One region of the Comamonas flocculans genome, then DNA from elsewhere that is predicted to be linked to it. Evidence: riboswitches for the same ligand, from Rfam matches in the RefSeq annotation. Region 1 holds a riboswitch; each other region holds the start of a gene.

Region 1 (7,820 bases):
GGCCTGCACGCGCGGCACGTCCTGCACGCGCAGCACGGCCTCCACCACCCGCCCCTGTTCGATTGCCAGCGCGCGGCCCACGCCGGGCAGCAGGCCGCAGGCCAGCGCCGGGGTGATCCAGCGGCCGTCGATCAGCGCGGCGAGGTTGCCGAACGTCCCCTCGGTGATCTCGCCCGCTTCGTTGAACAGCACGGTGTCGAACACGCCCGGCGCTGTTGGCGCGAAGGCTGCGTAGGGTTCGCGCCGCGTGGTCTTGTGGCGCGTGAATTCGTCGTGCGCGGCAAGGAAGGGGCGATCGGCCAGGGCCAGGCGCACCGGCTCGGCGGTGGGCGCGAGCGGGGCGGCCTGCGTGCGCGGCCGGCCCTGCGCATCGAGCAGCAGGCGTACGCGCCAGTGGCCCAGCGGGTGCGCTTGCGCGGTGGCATCGAGCGCGCGCCAGAGCGCGTCCTCGCGCCAGGCAAAGCCGAAGTGCGCCGCGGCCTCGGCCATGCGCCGCACGTGCCGCTGCGCGTGGCCCCACTGGCCGCCGCGCAGCGCCAGCGTTTGCAGCAGTTCGAAGGGTTGGCTGGCCCGCGCGAGGAAGGCGCGCTTGTGGCGCCACTCCTGCCATTCGGCCTCGGCGCTCGCGTCCGCCGTGATGCCGCTGCCAATGCCGCAGCGCACCGCCCAGCCGCCGTTTGAGGGCTCGCGCAGCTCCACGGTGCGGATGGGTACATTGAACGTGGCGGCGATGCGGTAGTGCCCTTGCGCGTCCGCCGCGCCGTGCGGGCGCACTACGCCGACAGCGCCGCAATAGACGCCGCGCGGCCGGGGTTCGAGCGCGCGGATCATGCGCATCGCGCTCACCTTGGGCGCGCCGGTGACCGAGCCGCACGGGAAAAGCGCCGCGAACACCTGCACCAGATCGAGCCCCGCTCGCGTTCGCGCGCGCACGTCCGAGGTCATCTGCCAGACCGTGGGCAGCGCCTGCGTGGCGAACAGCACGGGCACGCGCACGCCGTGCGCCGTGGCGATGCGCGAGAGGTCGTTGCGCAGCAGGTCGACGATCATCACGTTCTCGGCGCGTTCCTTGGGCGAGGCGCGCAGGTGTGCGGCCTGCGCCGCGTCTTCCTCGGGCGTGCCGCCGCGCGCGGCCGTGCCCTTCATCGGGCGCGCGAGGATCTCGCCGCCGTGCTGGCCATCGCGCCAGTCGAAGAACAGCTCGGGCGAGACGCTGAGCACCTGTTCATCGCCCGCGTCGATGTGCGCGCCGTAACCGCCGGGCTGCGCGCGGTGCAGCGCGGCAAACAGCGCGGCGGGGCTGCCCTGCAGGCGCCCGACGAGCGGCGCGGTGTGATTGACCTGATAGAGCTCGCCTGCCGCGATGGCGGCGTGGATGCGGGCGATGGCGGCGTCGAACGCGGCGCGCTCGCTCTCGTTTGCCCATTGAATCTGGTACGGCGCCGATGCGTCGCCGGATGCGGCCTCGTCGGGCCAGGACTGCGGCCCGTCGTGCACGGCAAACCAGGCGAGCGGCCCGTCGGGCGCATGCGCCGTGAGCGCCGCATCGAAGGCCGCTGCGGCTTCGTAGCGCAGGTAACCCACGCACCAGCGGCCCTGGCGCGCGGCCGCGTCCACCGCGCGCAGCAGCGCGCGCACCTCGCCCGGCGCGTGCGCCACCAGCACCTCGCGCGGCGGGCCGAACGCGGCGCGCAGGCGCGGCGCATCGGGCACCAAAGGCTGGGTGAAGTCGATGCGTGCGGACGGAAAATTTTGAGTCAAATCGGCCTCTAGCCCTTGCCCATCAAGCGCGAACAGCTATTAATAACAGAGTAAAAATCAAGCCGCGCCGATACCGGCGACGAGCGCGCCGGGCGCATGGCCCTGCTTGAGCCCGGCGGTGAAGGCCAGCATGCGGTCGATGGGCACGCGCGCGCGCAGGCCCAGCGCCGGGTCGACGTGGACTTCGCCGCTGCCCGTCTGAAGCGCCCGCGCCACGCCCGCCAGGCTGTTCATCGCCATCCACGGGCAGTGCGCGCAGCTCTTGCAGGTGGCGCCGTTGCCCGCCGTCGGCGCCTCGATGAAGACCTTGCCCGGATTGCGTGCGCGCAACTGGTGCATCAGGCCGATGTCGGTGGCGACGATGAACTCGGGCGCCTGCATGCGCGCGGCGGCCGCGAGGATGGCCGAGGTCGAGCCCACCGCATCGGCCAGCGCGATGACGGCGGGGGGCGACTCGGGATGCACGAGTATCTTGGCGCGCGGGTGCTGCTCCTTCATCAGTTCAAGCTCGACGGCCTTGAATTCGTCGTGCACGATGCAGGCGCCGTTCCACATCACCATGTCGGCGCCGGTTTCGCGGCGGATGTATTCGCCCAGGTGCCGGTCGGGCGCCCAGAGGATTTTCTGCCCGGCCGCCGAGAGCGCGCGCACGATGTCGAGCGCGCAGCTTGACGTGACCAGCCAGTCCGAGCGCGCCTTCACCGCCGCGCTGGTGTTGGCGTAGACCACCACGGTGCGCTCGGGGTGCGCGTCGCAGAATTCGGAAAATGCGTCTATCGGGCAGCCCAGGTCGAGCGAGCAGGTGGCGTCCAGGTCGGGCATCAAGACGCGCTTGTCCGGCGAGAGGATCTTGGCCGTCTCGCCCATGAAGCGCACGCCCGAGACGACGAGCGTCTGCGCGGCGTGGTCGCGCCCGAAGCGCGCCATCTCCAGCGAATCGCTGACGATGCCGCCGGTTTCCTCGGCCAGTTCCTGCAGGTCGGGGTGCACGTAGTAGTGCGAGACCATCACCGCGTTCTTCTCGCGCAGCAGGCGGCGGATGCGCTCCTTCGTTGCATCGCGCTCCTCGGGCGTGAGCTCGGGTGGCACGCGCGCCCAGGCGCGGCGCGTGTCGCAGGCGGAAAGCGCCTCCGTCGCCCGTTGCACGTCGAGCGCCACGGGCTGCTCGTATTCCACGTCGATCAGGTGTTCGCTCATGCCGTCAATCCTTCATCAGGCGCCAGGAAAAATCGGTCGCCTTCACGTCCTTGGTCAGCGCGCCGATCGAGATGCGATCGACCCCGGTCTCGGCCAGCGCGCGCAGGCCGCCGAGCGTCACGCCGCCGGAGATTTCCAGCACCGCCGCGCGCGTGCCAAGCGCCCGGTTGCGCCGCACCGCCTCGTGCAGCGTGGGCAGGTCCATGTTGTCCAGCAGCACCATTTGCGCACCGTGAGCCAGGGCTTCGTCCAGTTGCGCCAGCGTCTCGACCTCGATCTCGATGAACTTGGCTTGCTCGCCCTGCGCGCGCGCGGTCGCCAGCGCCTGCGCCACGCCACCGGCCGCGGCGATGTGGTTCTCCTTGATCAGGATGGCGTCGAACAGCCCGATGCGGTGGTTCACCCCGCCGCCCACGCCCACCGCGTATTTCTGCGCCAGGCGCAGGCCGGGCAGGGTCTTGCGCGTATCGACGATGCGCGCCGCCGTGCCTTTGACGGCCGCCACGTATTGCCCGGTGCGCGTGGCCACGCCGCTCAAGAGTTGCAGGAAGTTCAGCGCCGTGCGCTCGGCCGTGAGCAGTGCGCGCGCATTGCCAGTCACTTCGATCACGAAGCTGCCTGCGCGGCAGCGCGCGCCTTCGCCTGCCAGGCGGGTGATGCGCGCTTGCGGCTCCATCTGGCGCACCACGGCCTCGAACCACGGCAGGCCGCAGAGCAGCGCGTCTTCGCGCAGCAGCACGCGCGCGGTGGCGGTTTGGTCGGGGGCGATGAGCGCGGCGGTCAGGTCGCCGCCGCCCACGTCCTCGGCCAGCGCGCGGCGGGCGTCGCTTGCGGCCAGATCGGTCAGTTCGGCCGGATTCAAGCGCCAGTGCGGTGTATCGTTCATGTCGGATGGATCATGGCGGGGCCGTTCCCCAAGGGCGGGCATTGTGCCTCGCTCCCGGGCAAGGCCGTGAGGGCGGCTCAACTCCCCGCTTCAGGCGCGGGCACGTAGAGCGAGCCGCCGCCGCGCTTGAACTCGTCGGCCTTGGCGGCCAGCCCGTCGGCGATCGCCTCGCCATCGGCCAGGCCCTTGGCGGCGGCGTATTCGCGCACCTCCTGCGTGATCTTCATCGAGCAGAACTTGGGGCCGCACATGCTGCAAAAGTGCGCCACCTTGGCTGAATCCTTGGGCAGCGTCTCGTCGTGAAAGGCCAGCGCCGTCTCGGGGTCGAGCGAGAGGTTGAACTGGTCGAGCCAGCGAAATTCGAAGCGCGCCTGGGAGAGCGCATCGTCGCGCGAGCGCGCGCCGGGGTGGCCCTTGGCCACGTCGGCCGCGTGCGCCGCGATCTTGTAGGCAATGATGCCCTGCCTGACGTCGTCGCGATCGGGCAGCCCCAGGTGCTCCTTGGGTGTGACGTAGCACAGCATGGCCGTGCCCATCCAGCCGATCATCGCCGCGCCGATGGCGCTGGCGATGTGGTCGTAACCCGGCGAGCAATCGATGGTGAGCGGCCCGAGCGTGTAGAACGGCGCCTCGTGGCAGGTCTTGAGCTGCTCGCTCATGTTGGCCTCGATCAGGTGCATGGGCACGTGGCCCGGGCCCTCGATCATGGTCTGCACGTCGTGCTTCCAGGCGATGTGCGTCAGGTCGCCCAGCGTGCGCAGCTCGGCGAACTGCGCCTCGTCGTTGGCATCGGCGGTGCAGCCCGGGCGCAGGCCGTCGCCCAGGCTGAAGGCCACGTCGTAGCGCTTCATGATGTCGCAGATGTCTTCAAAGTGCGTGTAGAGGAAGCTCTCCTGGTGGTGCGCCATGCACCACTTGGCCATGATGGAGCCGCCGCGCGAGACGATGCCGGTGCGCCTGCGCGCCGTCAGGTGAATGAACGCCAGGCGCACGCCCGCGTGGATGGTGAAGTAGTCCACGCCCTGCTCGGCCTGCTCTACCAGCGTGTCGCGAAACACCTCCCAGGTGAGGTCCTCGGCGATGCCGCCCACTTTCTCCAGCGCCTGATAGATCGGCACGGTGCCGATCGGCACGGGGCTGTTGCGCACGATCCAGTCGCGCGTGGTGTGGATGTTCTTGCCGGTCGAAAGATCCATCACGTTGTCCGCGCCCCAGCGCGTGGCCCAGACGAGTTTTTCCACCTCTTGCTCGATGCTGGAGGTGACGGCCGAGTTGCCGATGTTGGCGTTGATCTTCACGAGGAAGTTGCGCCCGATGGCCATAGGCTCGACCTCGGGGTGGTTGATGTTGGCCGGGATGATGGCTCTGCCGCGCGCGACTTCATCGCGCACGAATTCGGGCGTGATCACTGGCGGCAGGCTCGCGCCCAGCGGGTGGCCGGCCAGGCGCCGCTCGCGCGCGGCGTCCGAGAGGTAGGCGCGCATCCATTCGCGCTTGCCGTTCTCGCGCAGCGCGACGTATTCCATCTCGGGCGTGACGATGCCGCGCCTTGCGTAGTGCATCTGCGTGACATTGGCGCCGCTCCTTGCGCGCCGGGGCTGGCGCTGCAAGCCCGCGGCCTGCTCGCGCAGCGCGGCAAGCTGCCCGGCGGTCTCGTCCTTGCGCCCATCATCGATCGCCTCGGGCGCGCGGCCCGCGTAGCTTTCGGTGTCGCCGCGCTCGGCGATCCAGGCACCGCGCACGCTGGGCAGGCCACGTCTCACGTCGATGGTCACGGCCGGGTCGGTGTACGGCCCGGAGGTGTCATAGACGCTGACGGTCTCGCCATTGGTCAGGCGAATGTCGCGCACCGGCACGCGCAGGTCGGCACGGCTGCCGGGGATGTAGGCCTTGCTGGAGGAGGGAAAGGGCTCGCGTGCGCGGGCGAGCAATTGCGGGAAAGAATCGGGAGCGTTCATGGGCGGTGCATTCCTCAAAAATGGATGGAATGCTCCGCAATCGGTGGGCATGCGCGCATGCGCCCAAGGCGCACGGTACATGTTCACTGCAGCTCTTCTTACGCTGGTACTAACCAGATCAAGTTCGCGGTTCCAGTGGGTAGGCCCACCATCTCAGCACGCCTGTCTCGTGCACCCCGGAGCGGGCGCGAGTATAGGCGACGGCGGGCAGTTCCTGCCCCCGCCGGTTGCGCACCGCCTGCCGGGCCGATCAGAACGACACCGTTGCCGACAGTCGGAAGGTGCGCGGTGCGCCAGGCATCACGAAGCCGTCGCCAAAGGTGCCTATCCAGTAGTTGCGGTCGGCCAGGTTTTGCACGCTGGCGTTCAGGCGCAGGGGCATGCCGGACAGCCTGGTCGCGTAGCTGGCGTTCAGGTCCAGCCGGCTCCAGGCGGGCATGCGCAGTTTGTTGCCCGAATCGGCCCATTGCGCGCCGGTGTGGATCACGCGCGCGCCGAGCTTGAGGCCCTGCACGGGGGTTTGCCAGTCCAGGCCGATGCGCGCGCGCCATTCAGGGGTGCCGAAGGTGTCACGCCCGGTGTTGCGCTGCTGCGAGCGGATGTGGGTGATGCCGCCGAGCAGCGAGACGTTTTGGGTCAGCATGCCGTACACGCTCCATTCCAGGCCCTGCAGGCGCTGCACGCCGGCGTCGGCCAGCAGGGGCAGGGCCGCGCCCGCATCCACGCTGATGAAGGAGGGACGCTTGATCCGGAAGGCGCTGATGGTGTGCGTGAGCTCGCCGGCCTGCAGCTTCACGCCCAGCTCCATCTGTTTGGTGACCCGGGGAGCCAGGGCTTCGCCCGCATTGGCGTAGGTGGGGCCGACGACCTGGCCGGGCTCCAGCCCCTCGGTGTAGTTGCCGAACAGCGAGACGCCATCGCCCCAGGGCTGCACCACGGCCGCGAGCATGGGGGAGAAGCGGCTTTTGCCGTAATCGGAAGCCTTGCCGCCAACCAGCGGGGTCTTCACGCCCTGGTGGCGTGCGCCCACGGTCAGCTGCACAGTGTCATGTGCAAAGCCCATGGTGTCGGCCACGGCGAAGGAGCGGAACGCGTTCTTCGTCGTGTAGCCGCCCCAGGCCGGCGCGGCGGGGAAGACCGGCGTCACCGGGTCGTACAGGTTGGTGTCGTAGCAGTAGTTGCAGGCGGTGTTGTACGAGCCCTCTTCGTGCTTGAGCACGTTGGCCGAAAGCTGCAGGCGGTGGCGCACGGCGCCGGTGTCAAATTTGCCGATGACTCCGGCCTCTGCCGTGCGCCTTTCGGATGCGGCGTGCACGTGGTAGATCGCGCCGCGCGTGCCGCCGTCGGCGCCGGTGACGAAGGCGCGGGTGCCGAACAGCAGGCCCTGGCCATCGGCCTCGGAGCCGCCCACGGCCAGATAGCCCTGCCAGTCGGGCGTGAAATCGAACTCCGCGCGGGCCAGCGCGCCGCGGTTGCCGTACTTGCCGTGCGTGCCGCGGAACATGTTGGTGTCGCCCTGGGGCGCAGCGAGCAGGCGGCCCACGCCGGGAATCGCCGCGTTGCCCAGGAAGTTGAACATGCCGGGGCTGCCGTTGTCGATCTGGTTCTCGCTGTCGTACACGTCCAGCGAGAAGCGCGCGCGCTCGCCCAGGTAGTCCAGCGCCAGCGCGCCGACGCGGCGCTTTTGCGTCTCGTCCCGGGCGCCCATCTCGCCCGCGCCATACACGCCGTTGAAGCGCAGCCCCCAGCGCTGCTCCTCGCCAAAGCGCCGGCCCACGTCGGCATGGGCCTGAAAGTACGCGTGCGTGCCGTAGGTCAGCGTCAGGTCGGCCACCGGTTCGGCCAGTGCGCGCTTGGTCACCATGTTGACCGTGCCCGCCACGCTGGAAGCCGGCGGCATGCCCGAAAGCAGCACGTTGGGGCCGCGCAGCACCTCGATGCGCTCGAACATCTCCACCGGCACCGCATTGGCCGGGGCAATGCCGTACAGGCCGTTGGTGGCGATGTCCATCGCGCCC
Region 2 (7,820 bases), 390 kb from region 1:
GGCGATGTCGCGCGCGCGTGGCTGGCCTTGCCCAATCCGCATGGGCAATCCAACGCCATCGTCGTTCGCCCGTGGGCCAACGGCCTCGATATCACAAGGCGCCCGCAAGACCGTTGGGTGATCGACTTTGGCGTGGACATGCCGCAAGACCAGGCGGCGTTGTTTGAAACGCCGTTTCAACACGTGCTGACGCACGTCAAGCCCACCCGCGTGAACGTCAGGCGAGACTGGCACCGGACGAACTGGTGGTTGTTCGGCGACTCTCGCCCCGGGCTGCGCAAGCTGGCCGCGAACATCGAGCGCTTGATCGTCACGCCCATGGTCGCCAAGCACCGCCTGTTCGCGTGGCTGCCCGCGTGCCAAATTCCAGAGAACCTTTGCGTCGCCATCGCCCGCGCCGACGACACCACCTTCGGCATCCTGCACAGCCGCATGCACGAGCTCTGGTCGCTGCGCATGGGCACCTCGTTGGAAGACCGCCCGCGCTACACCCCCACCACCTGCTTTGAAACCTTCCCCTTCCCCGTCGGCCTCGCGCCCGCAGACACCGCCCACCAGCGCACCGAGCCCATCGAAGGCGGCGCGCTGATCCCCGCCGACCTGCCTGAAGTTCCTTTCGAGAATTTCAAGCCAAATCAGCCTCCAGCCCTTGCCAGTCAAGCGCAACCAGCTATCAATTCAAAATCACCCGCAACCGCCCCGGCGACGCTGCGCGAACACGCCTGCGCCATCGCCTGCGCCGCGCACCGGCTCGACGCGCTGCGCAGAAACTGGCTCAACCCGCCCGAATGGACTCAGGGCCTGCCCGAGGTGGTGCCGCTGGGCATGAGCACCTCGCCCTACCCCGACCGCATGGCGCCGCGCCCCGGCCTCTCTGAAGCCGACGCCAAGGCGCTCAAGGCGCGCACGCTGACGAAGCTCTACAACCTGCGCCCCGCCTGGCTCGCGCAGGCGCACGCGCAACTCGATGCTGCCGTGGCCGCCGTCTACGGCTGGACGGACTGGCGCAACGACATGCCTGACGAGGACATCCTGCGCCGACTGCTGGCGCTGAACCGGCAGCGCACCCAAACCGAAAGTGCGCCATGACCCGCCCCCGCCCCGCAACGCCTTCCGAAATCGGAGACGGCGAAGACCATCAGGTTGATGTGCACGATCCGCAGGTGCCACCCGCGCTGCGCCGCGACGTGCTGGCGATGATGCAGCCGGGCGATACGCTGTGGCGCTGCCCGCGCCTGGGGGCCCGGCGTGGAGGCTTCGGGTTTTTTGGCACTGCTCGGCAGGACGTGGTGATCGAGTGGTGGTTGCTGGACGCCCAGGGCGAGCTGATCGAGGCGTTCTGGGAAGAATCCTGAGCCCAAACCCGGCGGTTGACCGGCAGGTGGCGTTCAGCCCCAGGCCGCGCGCAGCCGCCGCGTCGCCGCCGCCACATCCGGCTGGCCGCAGATGGCCGATACCACCGCCACGCCCGCCGCGCCGCAGCGGCGCACCTGCGCCACGCGGCCGATGTCGATACCGCCAATCGCCACGCAGGGCCAGGGGCTGGCGCGGGCGATGTCGGCCAGAACTTCGGGGCCGCCGGCGGGCGCCGCATCGGGCTTGGTCTGCTGCGCCCAGACCGGGCCCACGCCCAGGTAGTCCAGCGTGCCTGCGGGCAGCGCCAACGCGGCCTGCAAGTGGGCCGGTGTCTGCACCGACAGGCCGAGCCAGCGCGCAGGGCCGATCAGGCGGCGCGCCTGCACCGCACCCATGTCCCCCTGGCCCACGTGCGCGCCATCGGCACCGATCTCGGCCACCAGGTGCACGCGGTCATTCACGATCAGCGGCACGCCGCTGCCTGCCAGCACCTGCGCCAGCGCGCGCCCGAGCGCGACGAATTCGGCATCGCTGCCGTGCGGCTCGCGCAGCTGCACCAGCGTCGCGCCCGCCGCGACGGCCTCGGCCACGGTACGCGCGACGCCGTGGGCGCCGCACAGGCCAGTGTCGGTGATGAGGTACAGCCGCAGGTCGAGCGGCGCGCGCGCCGGTGCGGTCATGCGAGCTTCAGGCGCGCGGCCAGCGCCTCGGGCGTGAGCGCATGCAGCTCGTCGAGCAGCGCCACGGCAAAACTGCCCGGGCCGTGGCTGGACTGCGCCGCCCCGTCCGCCGCCACGGTCAGCAGCGCGGTGGCTGCCGCAGCCGCCAGCAGCGCATCGCCCGTGACGCCCGCAAACGCCGCCATCAACGCACCCAGCGCACAGCCCGCGCCGGTCACGCGCGTGAGGAGCGGGTGGCCATTGGCGATGCGCACCAGCCGCTGGCCATCGGTGATCTGGTCGACGGCGCCGCTCACCGCCACCACGCAGGCGTGCGTGCGCGCGAGCATCACGGCGGCATCGACCGCCTGGTCGGCTGCGGCGGTGGATTCCACGCCCTTGCCGCCCTGGCCGCCGGCGAGCGCCAGGATTTCCGAGCCGTTGCCACGCACAACGGCCGGGTGGTGCGCGCCCAACAGCTCCAGCGCGATGGAGGTGCGCCAGGGCACGGCGCCCGCGGCCACGGGGTCGAGCACCCAGGGCACGCCTGCGCCCTCTGCCCCGCGCACCGCCGCGCGCATGGCTTGTGCGGTCTCCTCGTACGGCGTGCCCAGGTTGACCAGCACGCCGGCGCTGATCGCGGCAAAGCCCTCGGCCTCGCGCGCGTTGTCCACCATGGCAGGGGCGCAGCCAGCCGCCAGCAGCGCGTTGGCGGTGAAGTTGGCGACGACGATGTTGGTCAGGCACTGCACCAGCGGCGCGCGCTCGCGCAGGGCGTGCAAGGCATCGGCAAACTGCCGCGGCTGCAGGGAATCGAAAGACGGGGAGGGGCTCATGAGGACGTTCCTACGCCAGGATGATCTGGATCAGGTTCAACGGGTGTGCTCTCAGCACGGACCAGCTCCGTGCACCCCGCGTCAAAGGGGCGATCTTAGTGCAGTGTGCTTCGGCGCAGTGCGCGGTCAGACACCCGCTTCCAGCAGCGCGGCCAATTGCCCGAGCGCCTGCCCCACCGGCTGGCGCAGCTTCAGTGCCAGCAATTCATCGGCACGCGTGCGCCCCAGATTGACCGCGGCAAGGGGCTTGCCCCATTCGGCGGCGGCCCGGGCGAAGCGATAGCCGGAAAACACCATGAGGGAGGAACCGGCGACGAGCAGCGCGTCGGCCTCGCGCAGCGCGGCCATCGCTGCCTGCACCCGCTCGCGCGGCACGCTTTCACCAAAGAACACCACGTCGGGCTTGAGCACGCCGCTGCCGCAGGCCGGGCAGGCGGGCACCACGAAGCTGGAAAAGTCCAGTCCCTCCAGACAGGCGTCGCCGTCGGGGGCGCTACGCACGTCGGGTGGCAGGTGCGCCGGCAACCAGCCGCGATTGGCGGACTGCAGCCGAGCCTGGAAATCCGCACGGGCCAGCGTGTGGCCGCAGGTCAGACAGCGCACCGCGTCCAGCCGGCCATGCAGGTCAATGACCCGTCGGCTGCCAGCCGCCTGGTGCAGGCCGTCCACGTTCTGCGTGACCAGCAGAGCCACCCGCCCCGCCGCCTCCAGCTGCGCCAGCGCCACGTGCGCGGGGCCGGGGCGGCTGGCGGCGATGCGCGGCCAGCCGACCAGGGAGCGCGCCCAGTAGCGCTGACGCGCCGCCGCCTCGCGCGTGAAGGCCTGGAAACTCATGGGCGCGGGACGCTTCCATTGGCCCTGCAGATCGCGGTAGTCGGGGATGCCGCTTTCGGTGCTGCAGCCGGCTCCGGTCAGCACCACGAGGCGCGGATGGCGCCGCAGCAGTGCGGCCAGCGCCTGCACGTCGTCGGACATCGCCGAGGCGGCGCGCTCAGCGCGCGCCCTGCCCCTGGGCCGGCGCGTACTGGCGCGCCCATTCCAGAAAGGCGTCCAGCGGCATCGGGCGCGCCCAGTGGTAGCCCTGCTGCAGCGCGCAGCCCAGGCGCTGCAGCTCGCACGCCTGCTCGGCGGTTTCCACCCCTTCGCCTATCACCTCGCAATGGAAGGCCTGCGCCAGGCCGATGATGCTCTGCACGATGGTCATGTCGTCGGGGTCGCTGAGCATGTCGCGGATGAAGCTCTGGTCGATCTTGAGCGCGTCCATGGGCAGGCGGCGCAGGTAGGTCAGCGACGAATAGCCGGTGCCGAAGTCGTCCAGCGCCACGCGCATGCCCTTGGCGCGCAGGCGCGTGAGCTCGGCCGAGACGTGCTCGATGTTGTAGAGCGCGGCGCTTTCGATGATCTCCAGCTCGATCAGCGAAGCATCCACCTGCGGATAGCGCTCCAGGCACTGCAGCACCCACTGTGCAAAGCCTTCGTGCTGCAGGTACTGGGCGGAGATGTTCACGCTCAGCGCCAGCGGCCAGCCGGCGGCCTGCAGGCGGCCGATGCAGCGCAGGGCCTCGTCGAAGACCCAGCGATCGAAGGCGATCTCCAGCGCGCTGCCGGCCAGTGCGGGCAGGAAGGCGGCCGGCGAGAGCACGCCGTCCTGCGGATGGTTCCAGCGGATCAGGCATTCGGCGCCGACGATCTGGCGCGTGCCCACGTGCACCTTGGGTTGCAGATAGAGCGCGAACTCGCGCCGCTGCAGCGCCTGCTCCAAGTGCTGCAGCCGCGCCTGCTGCTCCTGCTGGTCGCGCGCGTGCAGCGCGTCGAAGCTGCAAAAACGGTTGCGCCCGGCCTGCTTGGCCTGGTACATGGCCTGGTCGGCGTGGCGCAGCAGGGTGTCGGCGTCGGCGTCGGGCGTGTCCAGCGGGTACAGCGTGTAGCCCATGCTGGCGGTGACGCGCACCTGGTGCACGCCGAGCATGTAGGGGCGACACAGCCGCTGCATCAGCTGGCGCAGCTTGCGTTCGCAGTCGCCGCGGCTGTTCAGGCCGGGCAACAGGATGATGAATTCATCGCCCCCCAGACGCGCGGTGCGGTCGCCGCTGCGCAGCGCAGCGCCCAGGCGCCGCGCCACGCCCACCAGCAGCTGGTCGCCGACGTCGTGGCCCAGCGTGTCGTTGACCGGCTTGAAGCGGTCCAGGTCCAGGTAGACCACGCCCAGCAGGGAGCCGCTGCGCCGCGCCAGCGCCATTTCCTCCTGCAGGTGCTGGGCCAGCTTGAGCCGGTTGGGCAGCTGCGTGAGCACGTCGTAGTGCGCCAGGTGGCGCAGCTGCTCCTGCTGCTCGAGCTGCTGCGTCACGTCCAGGCTCACGCCCAGCATGCGCAGGCCGGGGCCCTGGCCGTCGGGCCGCACGATCTTGCCCAGATTGCGTATCCAGCGCACCGCGCCGCTGCCCAGCACCACGCGCCAGGTCTGGTCGAAGGGCTGCGTCGGGTGTTCGCCATGGGCCTGCGCCGCCTGCTCTATGGCTTGCAGGTCGGCCTCGGTGATGCCGCTGCTGCAGGCCGGCCAGGCCCAGGGGCCGCGCCCCGGCGCAAGGCCGTGCATGGCGCGCCAGCGCTCATCGCCGGTGATCTGGCCGCTGACCAGGTCCCAGTCCCACAGACCCAGTGCCGCGGCCGAGACGGTCAGTGACAGCAGCTCCTCGCGCTCGCGGATGCGCTTTTCGTTGCGGATGCGCTCGGTCACGTCGTGCGCGGAGAACAGCCAGCAGGGCTCCCCGTGGTAGTCGAGCTCGCGTATCGACTGCACCACGGTGCGCTGCTGGCCGCCGCGGATGTAGAGCTTGATCTCGTGGTTGTCCAGCTGGCCCTTGGCATCGATGGCGGCGATCATGCGCGCGCGGTCCTCGGGGTCGTACAGGCCCATCTCGATCGCGCTCAGGCCGCTGGTCTCTTCCTGGTGGATGCCGGTCATCGCCTCCCAGGCGGGGTTGACCAGCAGGTATTTGTTGTCGCTGCGCCGCGAGATGCCCATGGGCAGCGGCACCATGCGAAAGATGTGCGAGAGATGGCGTTCGGACTCGCGCAGCTGTTCTTCGCGCCGACGCGCCTCATCGATGTCCTGCAGGATGCCGCGCAGGCAGCGCACGCGCCCGTTTTCCAGCGCCGGCTCGGCGGCCACCAGCACCCACAACAGGCGCCCGTCGGCGCGCAGGATCTGCAGCGGCATGGACCATGACGCCCCCGCACGCAGGCCGCTCAGCAGGCGCGCACGCAGCTCGGCGCGCCAGGGCGGCGCCACATGGGTGTCGATGAGCCCGGCATCGACCGGGCTGCCCGGCGCCAGGCCCAGCAGGGTATTGCAGGTGTCGGTCCAGAGCGTGACACCCCGGCCCGTGGTGATCTCCCAAACGCCCAGGCCCGCCATGCGCCCGGCCTGCTGCAGCAGCGCGAGCAGCGCCTGCCTGCGACCACCGCGCGCTGGCGCGTCGGGGCCGTCGTCGGCAGGCGGCGGCAACGGTGCATCGCTCATGGCTGCTCAGGATACCAACGACCGCCGGCGTTTGCCAGAGCACAAACACCGACCGGAGGCCATCGCCCGCGCCAGGCGGCGCACTAGCCCCTGGCGGCCTCGCCCTGCGCCACTCGGGCGAGCTGCTGCGCCAGGCGCGCCAGCGCGAGCCAGGGGTCGGAAGGCCAGTCGGGTATCTTCAAACCCTTGACGATGCCGTCCACGCGGTGCGCGGACATCAAGAGCTGCGCCAGGCGCCGCGCGCTCAGTCGCGGCAGCAGGCGCTCGTACAGGCGCTCCTTCTTGCCCCAGACGCGCGCCTCGCGCAGCGCGGCGCCCAGGGGGCGGCCGGCGTCGATGGCGGCGCGCACCCGCGCAAGCTGGCGGATGTCCTCGGCCAGCGCCCAGTGCACCAGCACCTCGGCCTCGCCTTCGGCGCGCAGGCCGTCGAGCATGCGCTGCACCCGCCCCACCTGCCCGGCGAGCACCGCTTCGGCAAGCTGGAACACGTCGTAGCGCGCGACGTTGAGCACGGCGGATTCGACCTGTCCGGCCGAAAGTTCGCCCGGCGGATACAGCAGTGCGAGCTTCTGGATTTCCTGGTGCGCCGCCAGCAGATTGCCCTCGACGCGGTCGGCGAAGAATTGCAGCGTGTGCTGGCCCTCGCTGCCGGCCGCCACGCGCTGGCCCTGGACGGCCAGGCGCTCGGCGATCCAGCGCGGCAGCTGCTCGCGCGCGATGGGCTCGATGGCGATGCCGACGCCGGCGGCTTCCAGCGCGCTGAACCAGGCGCTGGTGCGCGTGGCCTTGTCCAGGCGCGGCAGGCTGATCAGGGTGAGCGTGCTGTCGTTGCCCTGCGCGGCGGCAGCGATCTGTTGCAACGCGGCCGATCCGTCCTTGCCCGGCTTGCCGCCGGGAATGCGCAGCTCGATAACCTGCTTGTCGGCAAACAGGCTCAAGCTGCCGCCCGCCGCAAGCACCGCACCCCAATCGAAGTGCGCACCGCTCACGGTGAAGCTGCTGCGCTCGGCATAGCCCTGCGCGCGTGCGGCGGTGCGGATCGCATCCTGCGCCTCTTGCTGCAGCAAGGGCTCGTCGCCATGCAGCAGGTACAGGGGTTTGAGGCCCTTTTGCAGGTGGGCGTCAAGCTGGTTCAGGGCAAGCTGCATGGCGCGCCCCCGGCTAGCGCGGCGCCTTCACCGCCGCCAGGCGGCGCACGATCTGCTGCACCAGGTCCATCTGCATGTTGCGGTAAAGCAGCGCCTCTTCCGATTCCTTGGCGAGCGAGACGGATTCGCTGTAGCTCACGTCCTCGGTGCGCGCCAGGCGCGTGTCGCCTATCCACACGCCGCCGCGCTGGTCCCGAAGCCGAAAATGGACCGACAGCCCCAGCTGCAGCTCGCGCACCTGGCCGGCCGTGGTCATGCCGACCACGGTGCGGCTGCGCTGCTCGCCAAAGAGTTCCAG
Region 3 (7,820 bases), 1.2 Mb from region 1:
AACATTCAGGAGCAGCTGGCGCGCCAGAGCGCCGACGCCGGCGCACAGGCCACCGAGGCGCGCACCCTGGCGCGCGAGGCGCAGGACCAGGCGCGCGACGCCAGCGCCCGCATGAGTGTGATGGAGTCGCGCGTGGCCGAGGTGGCGCTGCAGCGCAGCCAGCTCGAGGAGCTCACGCAAAGCCTGTCGCGCACGCGCGACGAAAACCTGATCGCCGACGTGCAGGCCAGCATCGCGCTGGCGCAGCAGCAGGCCGAGCTCACCGGCAGCCTGCAGCCGCTGGTCGGCGCGATGAAAAACGCCCACCAGCGCGTGGAGCGCGCCGCCCAGCCGCGCCTGGCGCCGGTGCTGCGCGCGCTGGAGCAGGACACCGAAAACCTGGAGCGCGCCAGGGTCACCGACACCGCCGGGCTGCTCGGGCGCCTGGACAACCTGGTGCGCCAGGTCGACGAGCTTGCGCTGAGCAACGACGTGGCCCTGGCCAGCGACATGCGCCCCGCGGGGGCCTCCGTCACCCGCGCGGGCGCCGATGCCGCCAGCGCCCGGCCGGCCTGGCAGGCGGCGCTGCAGACCCTGTGGAGCGGCGTGCGCGACCAGGCGCTGAGCCTGGTGCGCATCAGCCGCGTGGACCGGCCCGACGCGGTGCTGCTGGCGCCCGAGCAGGCCTGGTTCCTGCGCCAGAACCTGAAGCTGCAACTGGCCAATGCGCGCCTGAGCATCCTCGCGCGGCGCCTGGACAACGCACGCACCGAGCTGGCCGCGGCGCAGCGCGGCTTCGTGCGCTACTTCGACGCGAGCGGGCGGCGCTCCCAGGGCTTTCTTGCCGCGCTGCAGCAACTGCAGGCCAACCTGCACGACACCGAAATCCCCCAACCCACCGACACCTATTCCGCGCTCGCCACCGCGGCGGCCGGTCGCTGAGCGGGAGCGGACATGCGCGCGGCACTGTGGTTCCTGGCACTGTTTGGCGCGGCCGTCGCGGTCGCGGTGTTTGCGGGCAACAACCAGGGCACGGTCACCGTGTTCTGGCCGCCCTGGCGCATCGACCTGTCACTGAACCTGGTGCTGGTGCTGCTGTTTGCCGGCATCTTGCTGATCTACGGCGCGCTGCACGGCCTGTCGGCGCTGCGCGAGCTGCCGCGCCAGGCGCGGCGCTGGCGCCAGCAGCAGAAAGAGCGCGCGATGCACGGCGCGATGCTCGACGCCATCGCGCAGCTGCTGGCCGGGCGCTTCGTGCGTGCGCGCAAGGCCGCGCAGGCGGCACTGGTCCAGCAGGAGGCGCTGGCCGCGGCGGACAACCCGCCCCCGCACGGCGGCCAGCTGCGCACGCTGGCGCACGTGGTGGCGGCCGAAAGCTCGCACGCGCTGCAGGACCGCAGCGGCCGCTCCGAGCACCTGGCGCTGGCGCTGGAGGCGCTGGGTGAACACCCCGACAGCGCCGGGCAGGAGCTGCGCGAGGGCGTGCAGCTGCGCTCGGCGCGCTGGCTGCTGGACGAGCGCGACGCCGAAGGCGCGCTGGAGCGCCTGGCCGCCCTGCCCCAGGGCGCGGCGCGGCGCACGCTGGCGCTGCGCACGCGGCTGAAGGCCGCCCGCCTGGCCGGGCGCACGCGCGACGCGCTGGAAACCGCCCGCCTGCTGGCCAAGCACCGCGCCTTCTCGCCCGAGGTCGCGGCCACGCTGGTGCGTACGCTGGCCACGGCGCTGCTGGACGAGGCCCGCGACGACAGCCAGCTGCACGGCGCCTGGCAGGCGCTGGAGCCGCAGGAGCGCACCATGCCCGAAGTGGCCATCCACGCCGCCCGGCGCCATCTGCAGCTCGGTGGCAGCGCAGCCCAGGCCCGCCAGTGGCTGCTGCCCGCCTGGGAGCAGTACGACACGCTGCAGGAACACCAGCGCCACAAGCTGGCGCTGGCTCTGGAAGCCGGGCTGGACGGCATGGACGGCCACTGGCTCGGCCTGATCGAGGCGCGCCAGCGCGCCCAACCACGCGACGCCGCGCTGCAATACCTGGCGGCCAGCGCCTGCCGGCACATGCAGCTGTGGGGCAAGGCCGAGCAGCTCTACAGCGACGCCGGCCAGAACGCCAGCGCCGCCGGCCTGCGCGCGCGCGCCTGGTGCCAGCTGGCCGAGCTGGCCGAGCGACGCGGCGACGCGAGCGCCGCGGCCCAGGCCTGGAAGCGCGCCGCGCAGCTGCATTGAGAAGCCGCTTCACTCTTTTTCCATTGCGCTGATAGGGACGGCCCGCGGCCGGCCCCTGCCAGCGCCACCTAAAATCAGAGCGTTGATTCGTTCCCCCTTGCTGGTAGTGCCATGACCCACGTCGTCTCCGACAACTGCATCAAGTGCAAATACACCGACTGTGTGGACGTTTGCCCGGTCGACTGCTTCGTCGAAGGGCCCAACATGCTCGTGATCAACCCGGACGAGTGCATAGACTGCGCCGTCTGCGTGCCCGAGTGCCCGGCCAATGCCATCTTTGCGGAAGAGGATGTGCCGGCCGATGAGCAGCACTTCATCGCGCTCAACGCCGAGCTGACCAACGCGCCGGGCTGGAAGACCCTGGCGCGGCGCCACGAACCCATGCCGGACGCCGACGAATGGAACGGCGTGCGCGAAAAGCTCAAATACCTGGAGCGCTGACGGCGCGCTGCGCCACTGGCCTACAATCGGCCGCTGCTGGGGGTGCCGAGCGATCGGCTGAGACAGTCCCTTTGAACCTGATTGAGATCATCCTCGCGCAGGGAAGCACGCTCACGACACGGCTGCGAATTCTTCGCCACTGCTTTCTTGTGCGGCTGCCCGCGCGCACGCACAAGGAGCATGCCAGTGAGCACACCATCACCCGCCCGCGCGGCAAACAATGAAGCCCTGACACCGCTGGCCAGCGGCGCACGCGCCTTTGGCTGGCGCGACCACGCCTCGCTGTGGTTCAGCCTGGGCGTGGGCCTGCTGGTAATGCAGGTGGGCGCCTACCTGATACCGGCGCTGAGCACGCGCGAGGCGCTGGCGGCCATCGTCGTCGGCTCCCTCATCGGCGCGGGGCTGCTGGGCTGGGTCGGCAAGCTCGGCTGCGACAGCGGCCTGGCCAGCGCCGGGCTGATGCACGTGGTCTATGGCCGGCGCTTTGCCAGCCTGCCCATCGTGCTCAACATCGTGCAGCTGCTGGGCTGGGGTGCGTTCGAGCTGGTGGTGATGCGCGACGCCACCGTCGCCATCGGCCGGCAGGCGGGCATGCTCACCAGCAGCCAGGGGCCGCTGCTGGCCACGCTCGCCTGGGGCGCGGTGGTGCTGGCGCTCATCAGCGGCTCGATGGTGGCGCTGGTGCGCAAGCTGATCGCGCGCATCGCGCTGCCGCTGGTGGTGCTGTCGCTGTTGTGGCTGAGCTGGCAGTTTTCCGGCATGGCGCAGGCGCAGGGCTTGAGCGCGCTGTGGGAGCGCAGCGGCGACGGGAGCATGGGCGCGCTGTCAGCCATCGACCTGGTGATCGCCATGCCGGTGTCCTGGCTGCCGCTGGTGGCCGACTACGCGCGCCACGGCAGGAGCGGGCGCAGCACGCTGCACGGCACCTGGCTGGGCTACGCGATCGCCAACATCTGGTGCTATGGCCTGGGCGTGCTGGTGGCGCTGGTGCTGCCCAGCGAAAACCTGGTGACCGCGCTGCTGCTGGCCCAGGGCGGCCTGATCGCGCTGTCGCTGATCCTGATCGACGAGATCGACAACGCCTACGGCGACGCCTATTCCGGCTCGGTGTCGCTGCACAGCCTGCAGCCGCGCTGGAGCATCCGCCGCTGGGGCGTGGTGATGGCGCTGGCCTGCACCGGCTTTGCGCTGGTGCTGCCGATGCACAGCCTGGAGCCCTTCTTGCTGCTGCTCAGCTCGGTCTTCGTGCCGCTGTTCGGGGTGATCCTGGGCCGCCTGGCCTTTGGCGTGCCGGCGGCCGCACTGCTGTCGCGGGCGCGCGCCGTGCACTGGGGCGCAACGCTGATCTGGCTCGTGGGCATCGCCTTCTACCACGCGGCGCCGCGCTTCCTGCCGGCGCTGGGCAGCTCGGCGCTGCCCACGCTGGCGCTGTGCTTCGTGCTCGCGCTGCTGACCCGGCGCCCAACAAAATGAGAGCTGCCAGCGCTTTCCAGCCAAGGTTTTACAAATGAAAACTATCGCAAACCCTTTGCTGGCCTGCGCCAGCAGCTATCAATCAGCTAGTCTGCACGATATGCTGAAGCCGCGGCGCATAAGCGTGGTTCAGCGGCCCGTGCCCCTGGCCGGTGCGCACCCGGGCCCCCGCGGTGATCGCGCCCAGGATGTAGCCGCGCGCGTGGCGCACCGCCTGCGCCAGCGGCTGGCCCTGGGCGAGGAAGGCGGCAATCGCCGACGACAGCGTGCAGCCCGTGCCGTGGCCGTTGTGCGTGGCGATGCGCGCCGACTCCAGCCGCTCTTGGCGGCCATCGGCCGTCGCCAGCACGTCCACCACCCAGTCGCCGGGCAGATGCCCGCCCTTGAGCAGCACCGCCGGCGCGCCCAGCGCGCGCAGCGCCTGCGCCGCACTGGAGAGCGCCGGCACGCCGTCGATGCCGTGGCCCAGCAGCAGCGCGGCCTCGTCCAGGTTGGGCGTGATCACCTCGGCCAGCGCGAACAGCTCGGCCACCAGCGCATCCACCGTCTCGCGCGCTATCAGGCGGTCGCCGCTGGTGGCCACCATCACCGGGTCCAGCACCACGCGGCGCAGGCCGTGGCGGCGGATGGCGTCGGCCACCACGCGCACCACCTCGGGCGTGGCCAGCATGCCGATCTTGACCGCGTCCACGCCGATGTCCTGCACCACCGCGTCGATCTGCTCGCGCACCATCTGCGCCGGCACCGCATGGATGGCGCGCACGCCCTGGGTGTTCTGCGCGGTGATCGCGGTGATCGCCGTCATGCCGTAGCAGCCCAGCGCGCTGAAGGTCTTGAGGTCGGCCTGGATGCCGGCGCCGCCGCCGCTGTCCGAGCCGGCGATGGAGAGCACGCGCACGTAGCGCGGCGCGGCGGGGGTGGGTGCGGCTTGCGTCATGGCGGCAAATTATCGGGCAAGCCCGCAGGCGGCCCCGGGACGCGGCGCGGCAGAGCCCTTGCTCCAAAGCCCGCTTTTCGACGAAACGAGGGTGTCCCGGTCGGCCCAGGCGCCGGGGCCGATGAATTCCCTGAAGCGCAGGGCGCTCCATCACCCGATCCAGGCCCTGCCTGCCCGGGGGGGCTTCGCAGCGCGCCGTCTTGTCCCCGGATTTGACCATCCATGGACACGATGTACTTGCCCGCCCTCTCCCCTGGCCACGGCCGCATCGCCATTCTGGGCGCCGGCCTGATGGGCCGCCTGCTGGCCGTCGCTCTGGCGCGCGAGGGCTGGAGCGTGCAAGTGCACGACGCCGGCGGCCCCGAAGGCGAAGCATCGGCCGCGCGCGTGGCTGCCGCCATGCTGGCCCCGCTGGCCGAGGCCGCGGTGAGCGAGCCCGCCGTCGTGCGCATGGGGCGGTACGGCATGCGCCGCTGGCCCGAGCTGCTCGGCGATTTGGGCCGGCCGGTGTTCTTGCAGCAAAACGGCACGCTCATCGTCTGGCACTGGCAGGACGGCGCCGAGGCCGCCCGCCTGCGGGACAAGCTGGCGCGCACCCAGGCGCTGCTGCCCGATCTGCCCGCCGCGCAGATGCTGGATGCAGCCGGCATCGCGCGGCACGAGCCGGCGCTGGCCGGGCGCTTTCACGCCGGCCTGTACCTGCCGGGCGAAGGCCAGCTGGACAACCGCCAGCTGCTGGCCGCGCTGGCCACCCGCATGCAGGAACTGGGCGTGGCGACACACTGGCACAGCCGCAAGGCGCTGGCGGACTTTGCGCCGGGCAGCCCCGGCCAGCCCGACCTGCTGCTCGACTGCCGCGGTCTGGGCGCACGCGCCGACTGGCCCGCACTGCGCGGCGTGCGCGGCGAAGTCGTGCGCGTGCACGCGCCCGAGGTCACGCTGGCGCGGCCCACGCGCCTGGTGCACCCGCGCTACGCGGTCTACGTCGTGCCCAGGCAGGAGCACGTGTTCGTCATCGGCGCGACCGAAATCGAGTCCGACGACCTCTCCCCCGCCAGCGTGCAGTCCGTGCTGGAGCTGCTGAGCGCCGCCTACGCGCTGCACAGCGGCTTTGCCCAGGCGCGCATCCTCGAAGTCGCCACGCAGTGCCGCCCGGCGTTGCCCGACAACAACCCGGCGCTGCGCATGCCGGCCGCGCGCACGCTGCAGATCAACGGCCTGTACCGCCACGGCTACCTGATCGCGCCCGCCCTGCTGGACGTGGCGCTGCAGTTCATCCGCGAAGGGCGCTCCAGCCTGGCTGCGCAATTCGGCCTGCGCCTGCAAATGGGGCCGGAGACATCGCCATGAAAGTCACCTTGAACGGCCAGAGCGCCGAACTGCCCGAAGGCGCCCGTGTGAGTGACGCCATCGCCCACCTCGCGCCCACGCCGCCCTTTGCGGTCGCGGTCAACCTCCAGTTCATTCCCCAGTCGGCCTGGGCCAGCCAGCCTCTGCGCGCCGGCGACCAGATCGAAATCATTGCGCCCGTGACGGGCGGTTGAGCCATGTCCCACCCCGCCTCCCCCGACGACGCGCTCGTGCTCTACGGCGAGCATTTCTCCAGCCGCCTGCTGCTGGGCACCTCGCGCTACCCCTCGCCCGCCATCCTGCAGGCGGCCGTGGCGCGTGCGCGCCCGGCCATGCTCACCGCGTCGCTGCGCCGCCAGGGCGCCAAGCCGGATTCAGGCCGTGGTTTCTGGCAACTGCTGCAGCAGATGGGCTGCAGGGTGCTGCCCAATACCGCCGGTTGCCGCAGCGCGCAGGAAGCGATCACCACCGCCCAGATGGCGCGCGAAGTCTTCGCCACGCCCTGGATCAAGCTGGAAGTGATAGGCGACGACTACACCCTGCAGCCCGACACCCTGCAGCTCGTCGACGCCGCCCACGCGTTGGTCGAGGACGGCTTCAAGGTGCTGCCCTACTGCACCGAGGACCTGGTCGTCTGCCAGCGCCTGGTGGACGCCGGCTGCCAGGCCGTCATGCCCTGGGCCGCGCCCATAGGCACGGGCCACGGCCCGGTCAACCCGCACGGTCTGCGGCTGCTGCGCGAGCGCCTGGCCGTGCCCATGCTGGTGGACGCCGGCCTGGGGCTGCCGTCGCACGCCTGCCAGGTGATGGAGTGGGGCTTCGACGGGGTGCTGCTCAATACCGCGGTGGCGCTGGCCACCGACCCCGCGCAGATGGCCGGCGCCTTCGCCGATGCGGTGCAAGCCGGGCGCGCGGCCTTCCTGGCCGGCGCCATGCAGCCGCAAAAATCGGCGCAAGCCAGCACGCCGGTGCTTGGAACCCCTTTCTGGCACCAAGGCAGCGGGGCCGGCGCATGAACGAAGCCGCCATGCAGCAGGCCATCGTCTCGCAGCACCGCGCTCGCCTGGCCGGCTTCCCGGCCCAGCCCGTGCCCGCCGGGCATTCGATGGGCCCCCCCGTCCACCGCGCAGCCCTGGCCGCCTGCAGCGCGCTGGGCTTCATCGCCCCCGACGCGCTCGTCCTGGCCAGTGCCTGGCAGGCGCAGACCGACCGGCTCGGCCATTTCGACGCCGCGCGCTGGCCCAACGCACCGCAGGACTTCGGCCTGCAGCCGCGCCCGCAACCCCACGCCTTCGCGCCCTGCCCCAAGGCCCTGGGGCTGTACGCCGTGGTGCCGGACGCCGCCTGGGTAGCACGCATGGCCGGGGCCGGCGTCCCCACGGTGCAACTGCGATGCAAGCACGCGGATGCCGCCCTCATC

What was found. Region 1 has a riboswitch for thiamine pyrophosphate ahead of thiC (phosphomethylpyrimidine synthase ThiC). Riboswitches for the same ligand answer to the same signal wherever they lie in the genome.
Region 2: it holds a riboswitch for thiamine pyrophosphate, as region 1 does, so the genes downstream of both, thiM (hydroxyethylthiazole kinase) here and thiC (phosphomethylpyrimidine synthase ThiC) in region 1, are expected to answer to the same signal.
Region 3: it holds a riboswitch for thiamine pyrophosphate, as region 1 does, so the genes downstream of both, FOZ74_RS13780 (purine-cytosine permease family protein) here and thiC (phosphomethylpyrimidine synthase ThiC) in region 1, are expected to answer to the same signal.

What each region holds. Positions count from the first base shown of each region.
Region 1 is NZ_CP042344.1:1,725,963-1,733,782, forward strand. It holds gene FOZ74_RS08385 (chorismate-binding protein) at 1-1,761, opposite strand, end outside; gene nadA (quinolinate synthase NadA) at 1,819-2,958, opposite strand; gene nadC (carboxylating nicotinate-nucleotide diphosphorylase) at 2,963-3,844, opposite strand; gene thiC (phosphomethylpyrimidine synthase ThiC) at 3,922-5,802, opposite strand; TPP riboswitch at 5,881-5,991, opposite strand; gene FOZ74_RS08405 (TonB-dependent receptor) at 6,053-7,820, opposite strand, start outside.
Region 2 is NZ_CP042344.1:1,331,289-1,339,108, forward strand. It holds gene FOZ74_RS16295 (class I SAM-dependent DNA methyltransferase) at 1-1,089, shown strand, start outside; gene FOZ74_RS06475 (hypothetical protein) at 1,086-1,355, shown strand; gene thiE (thiamine phosphate synthase) at 1,389-2,036, opposite strand; gene thiM (hydroxyethylthiazole kinase) at 2,033-2,851, opposite strand; TPP riboswitch at 2,842-2,940, opposite strand; gene FOZ74_RS06490 (NAD-dependent protein deacetylase) at 2,978-3,826, opposite strand; gene FOZ74_RS06495 (sensor domain-containing protein) at 3,843-6,374, opposite strand; gene holA (DNA polymerase III subunit delta) at 6,458-7,522, opposite strand; gene FOZ74_RS06505 (LPS-assembly lipoprotein LptE) at 7,536-7,820, opposite strand, start outside.
Region 3 is NZ_CP042344.1:2,880,606-2,888,425, reverse strand. It holds gene FOZ74_RS13795 (uroporphyrinogen-III C-methyltransferase) at 1-921, shown strand, start outside; gene FOZ74_RS13790 (heme biosynthesis protein HemY) at 934-2,199, shown strand; gene fdxA (ferredoxin FdxA) at 2,311-2,640, shown strand; TPP riboswitch at 2,669-2,761, shown strand; gene FOZ74_RS13780 (purine-cytosine permease family protein) at 2,827-4,113, shown strand; gene thiD (bifunctional hydroxymethylpyrimidine kinase/phosphomethylpyrimidine kinase) at 4,196-5,050, opposite strand; gene FOZ74_RS13770 (FAD-dependent oxidoreductase) at 5,282-6,400, shown strand; gene thiS (sulfur carrier protein ThiS) at 6,397-6,594, shown strand; gene FOZ74_RS13760 (thiazole synthase) at 6,598-7,416, shown strand; gene thiE (thiamine phosphate synthase) at 7,413-7,820, shown strand, end outside.